DNA from 2 places in the Pseudocitrobacter corydidari genome. Region 1 is predicted to be linked to the other one. Evidence: predicted binding sites of a transcription regulator. Region 1 holds the regulator's gene; the other holds the start of a gene.

Region 1 (2,203 bases):
GCGAGCGCAGCATAATGTCGCGATTGAGTGCCAGCAGGCTGCGCATATTTCCGCGCCAGGCCGTCTTCAGCATGTCAGTTGTAATACCGCGCAGCACCAGCACCTTACGCGCCATCAGCAGGCCAATGAGCATCGTGGCATATTCGGAAATCACCGTCGCCAGCGCCGCCCCCTGCACGTTCATATGCAGGCCCATCACCAGCCACAGGTCGAGGACAATGTTCAGGACGTTGCCGACGATCAGCAAAATTACCGGCGCACGCGCGTACTGAACGCCGAGCAGCCAGCCCAGCAGCACCAGGTTCGCCAGCGAGGCGGGCGCGCTTAACCAGCGAATTTCAAGGAAGCGCCGCGCCTGCTCCAGCACTGCATCGCTGCCGCCGACAACGGTGAGCGCCAGATTAATCAGCGGCCCTTTGAAAAGTACGATAAGTAACCCAGCCCCCAGCGCCAGCAGCAGCGGTTGCACCAGCGCGCGCGCAAGCCGGAGGGGATCTTTCGCGCCGAAGGCCTGCGCAGTTAAGCCGGTGGTACTCATACGTAAAAAGAGCAGCAGCATAAACAGGAAGCTGGTTGCCGTTGCGCCAATCGCCACGCCGCCGAGATAGACAGGGCTATCCAGATGACCAATCACCGCCGTATCCACCAGCCCCAGCAGGGGAACCGTGATATTGGAGAAAATCATGGGGAGGGCGAGACGCCATAATGCCTTGTCGGCAGCCGTGAAGAGCGACATGGTTAGGAACCTGAACAGAAAAGAGAACAAACAACGGCGCATGATGCGCCGTTGTTATCGGGAGAGGATTACAGCCATTCGCCGTTGCGGATCACGCCAACGGCCAGCCCTTCAATGGAGAAGTTCTGAAGGCGAAGATCGACGATAATCGGGGAAAACTCGCTGTTTTCCGGCAACAGTTCGACGACGTTGCCCTGTTTTTTCAGGCGTTTTACCGTTACTTCTTCGTCGATGCGCGCGACAACCACCTGGCCGTTACGCACGTCCTGGGTTTTGTGCACCGCGAGCAGGTCGCCGTCCATAATGCCGATATCTTTCATCGACATACCGCTCACCCGCAGCAGGAAGTCCGCGTTTGGTTTGAACAGTGAAGGATCGACCTGATAGTGGCCTTCAATGTGCTGCTGCGCCAGCAGCGGCTCACCGGCGGCGACGCGGCCAATCAGCGGCAGGCCGGTTTCTTCTTCTACCAACAGACGAATGCCGCGCGAGGCACCCGAAACAATTTCAATAACGCCTTTACGCGCCAGCGCTTTCAGATGCTCTTCCGCCGCATTCGGGGAACGGAACCCCAGGCGCTGAGCAATTTCCGCACGTGTCGGAGGCATGCCCGTTTGGCCGATATGATCTCGAATGAGATCAAACACCTCTTGCTGCCTGGTCGTTAACGCTTTCATTCCGCCCCCTGGGTGTATATACAGTTATGCTGTGAGTATATACAGTTAACGGCTATTTTGGAACCGCAAAACACACAAAATACAGGAGTTTTCGCAGATTATGCGAGCCTCAGTGGAAATGCGACCACAGCAGCACGGCCCAGGTCATCACCGCGACGAAAATCGCCAGCAATACCGCCGCAGAACCCATATCTTTCGCCCGCCCGGAGAGTTCGTGATACTCAGAACCAATGCGGTCAACCACCGCTTCCAGCGCACTATTGAGAATTTCCACTATCATCACCAGAAGGACGGAGCTTATCAGCAAGACGCGGGTAATGGCGTCAACGTCCAGCCAGCAAGCGATGATAATGGCCACAACCGAGGCGACCCCTTCCTGGCGGAATGCGGCTTCGTTTATCCACGCCGCGCGAAAACCTTTCCAGGAATAACCAGCCGCTTTGATAATTCGGGTGAGTCCAGTGGTATTATTGGCCATCAAATAGAACCTTTTAGCGTTATACGCATCAATGACAGTAGCTGTTATCGGCGGTAGAACAGAAATCCTGCTGACTTTCTGATATTCTTGCCGCGCATTTGCATGATTAACCAGAGGCTTTACATCGTTTATGTCCGGTTGGCCACGAATTTACTACAAATTACTGAATTTACCATTAAGCATACTGGTAAAAAGCAAGTCTATTCCGGCAGAGCCTGCCCAGGAATTGGGGCTCGATACCTCGCGCCCGATCATGTACGTCCTGCCTTATAACTCTAAGGCCGACTTACTGACCTTGCGCGCCCAGTGCCT
Region 2 (2,203 bases), 2.2 Mb from region 1:
GTGCCGCCAATACGCTGGAAGGCGCGCGGCACCACGTTTCCCCAGAATGAGATGGGCCCCATGATAACTACGAGAGTAATCAGCGGCCACGACCCTTCCGGAATGTCAAAAATACGTACAATCAGAAAGGCCAGCACAAATGCCAGGGCGATACGAATGCCGTGTACCACACGATAATTGCGGTATAGCCGAATTTCAAAAGGACTGAGTGACTTATCAGGACGCAAACCGGTTCTCCGGCAGAACGAAAGAGCGCAATTGTACCTGCTTTTGCCCGGCTCGCATCATGGGGCGAAAAAAATCTTTCACCTTCATTTTCAGGCCGCGTTTCGCGCCACCGCAACGTACATCTGAATATCCCAGTAGCCGTCCTGATTGCCGTCGTTCAGATAGAGTTCAAAACAGGGTTTGCCGTCAATGTGATACGCGCTGTCTTTCAGCAATGCGTCAAAGAATTGCAGCCACGGCGTGGAAAAATCATGCTCAAGCACCCGGGCGCTGGCAACTGCATACTCTCCGCCATCAATGTGAGTGAGGATGACACCCTCGCTATTGGGCGGCAATGTGAAGTCGTCGGCCACGGTCACTACCGTATTACAGCGCAGTTTTTCAGGCGGCACTTCATCGGGGTTATCAAAATAGACCGCTATCCACTCTTTCGCCGGAATCGCCTGGCCGTCTACCCACATCATCAGTTGCTCAAAACCTTGCTTAACGGTGTCTTCCCACGGGCCAACCATATGGAAACCGGCAACGGTACGGGCGTGAACATGTTCGATACTGTAGTGCATAGATCCCCCTGAGACGGAATTTACTGTATATAGATACAGTAAAATATAGCAGTGCCTTACCTGATAGTATGTGCACTGCTTCACATTGTCGCCAGGGGAATGACGGTGATGTCAGGGTTACGCTTTGTGGTGGAAATAGTCGCTCAGGCGCGAGAACATCCCGCCCTTATTGACGCTTTCCAGCGTGACCAGCGGCCAGTGGGCGACGATCTTATCGCGGTCGTAAAGCTGGATTTCCCCCACGCGCTGATGCGCGGCGATGGGCGCTTCCAGCTCTTTACCGTCCAGCACGTATTTCGCCTTAATATTGGGAATTTCCTTCTTCGGCAGCGCCAGCCAGAAATCCTGATCGGTGCCAAGATCAATGGTCTCTTTATCGCCGTACCAGATGCGCTCGGTACCGACTTTCTTGCCGTTTTGCAGCACCTGCACGGTGTCGAAATTCTGTTGCCCCCAGTGCAGCAACGTGCGCGCCTGCTCTTCACGCCCTTTTGGGCTGTCTGCGCCCATCACCACCGCAATCAGGCGGCGTTTGCCGTCTACCGCCGAGGCGATCAGGTTAAAGCCCGCGCCGGAGGTATGCCCGGTTTTCAGGCCATCAACGTTCATGGTTTTATCCCATAGCAGGCCGTTACGATTCTGCTGCGTGATACCGTTCCACGTCAGGCTTTTCTCGCTGTACATGTGATAAAAATCAGGCTCACCGTGAATGATTGCACGTGACAATACGGCGAGATCGTAAGCAGAACTGTGCTGCCCCGGCGCATCCAGGCCATGAACCGTTTCAAAATGGGTATCACGCAGCTTCAGCGTTTCCACATAGTGATTCATCATGGCGACGAACTGCGGCTGGCCTCCGGCAATGTAATCAGCCAGCGCGACGCAGGCGTCGTTCCCGGAATCGACAATCAGGCCACGACTCAGATCGTGCACGCTGACGCGATCGCCCTCTTTCAGGAACATCAGCGACGAGCCATCAAATACCGGATTGCCTTTCGCCCACGCATCGCGGCCCACGGTGACGATGTCATCCGGCGTAATGCGGTGGCTGTCGATAGCGCGATCAACCACATAACCAGTCATCAGCTTGGTCAGGCTCGCCGGATTGCGCTGCTGGTGCTCATTGCCAGCGGTCAGAATTTGCCCGGTGGTATAATCCATTAATACCCAGGAACCGGCTTTAATCGCCGGTGGCGTGACGGGAGGAACGGCGCTGTCAGTAGCAAAGGCGCAAGAAATACTCGAAGCGAGCAAAGATACAGCAATAAACAAACGGGCTTTCAACAGCAAATCCTCAGCAATTTCAAAATCGTCGTTCTTTTTACGGAATCTCCCGCTTTCATACAGCCATTAATTGCAAGAAAATATGACATAACCTGAATCGCCCCCGAAAAACCGCCCTTCTGATGGCC

Evidence for each region. The regulator LexA, encoded in region 1, represses DNA repair genes until DNA is damaged. The targets are predictions, from matches to a motif close to TNCTGTATGTACATACAGNA.
Region 2: sbmC (DNA gyrase inhibitor SbmC) is a predicted target of LexA. The motif match lies at 813-832, and genes of this name have one in related genera.

What each region holds. Positions count from the first base shown of each region.
Region 1 is NZ_CP087880.1:3,516,257-3,518,459, forward strand. Features, by position in the region: gene dinF (MATE family efflux transporter DinF) at 1-736, opposite strand, end outside; gene lexA (transcriptional repressor LexA) at 805-1,413, opposite strand; gene G163CM_RS16355 (diacylglycerol kinase) at 1,523-1,891, opposite strand; gene plsB (glycerol-3-phosphate 1-O-acyltransferase PlsB) at 2,022-2,203, shown strand, end outside.
Region 2 is NZ_CP087880.1:694,023-696,225, reverse strand. Features, by position in the region: gene G163CM_RS03100 (FUSC family protein) at 1-227, opposite strand, end outside; gene sbmC (DNA gyrase inhibitor SbmC) at 318-791, opposite strand; gene dacD (serine-type D-Ala-D-Ala carboxypeptidase DacD) at 909-2,075, opposite strand.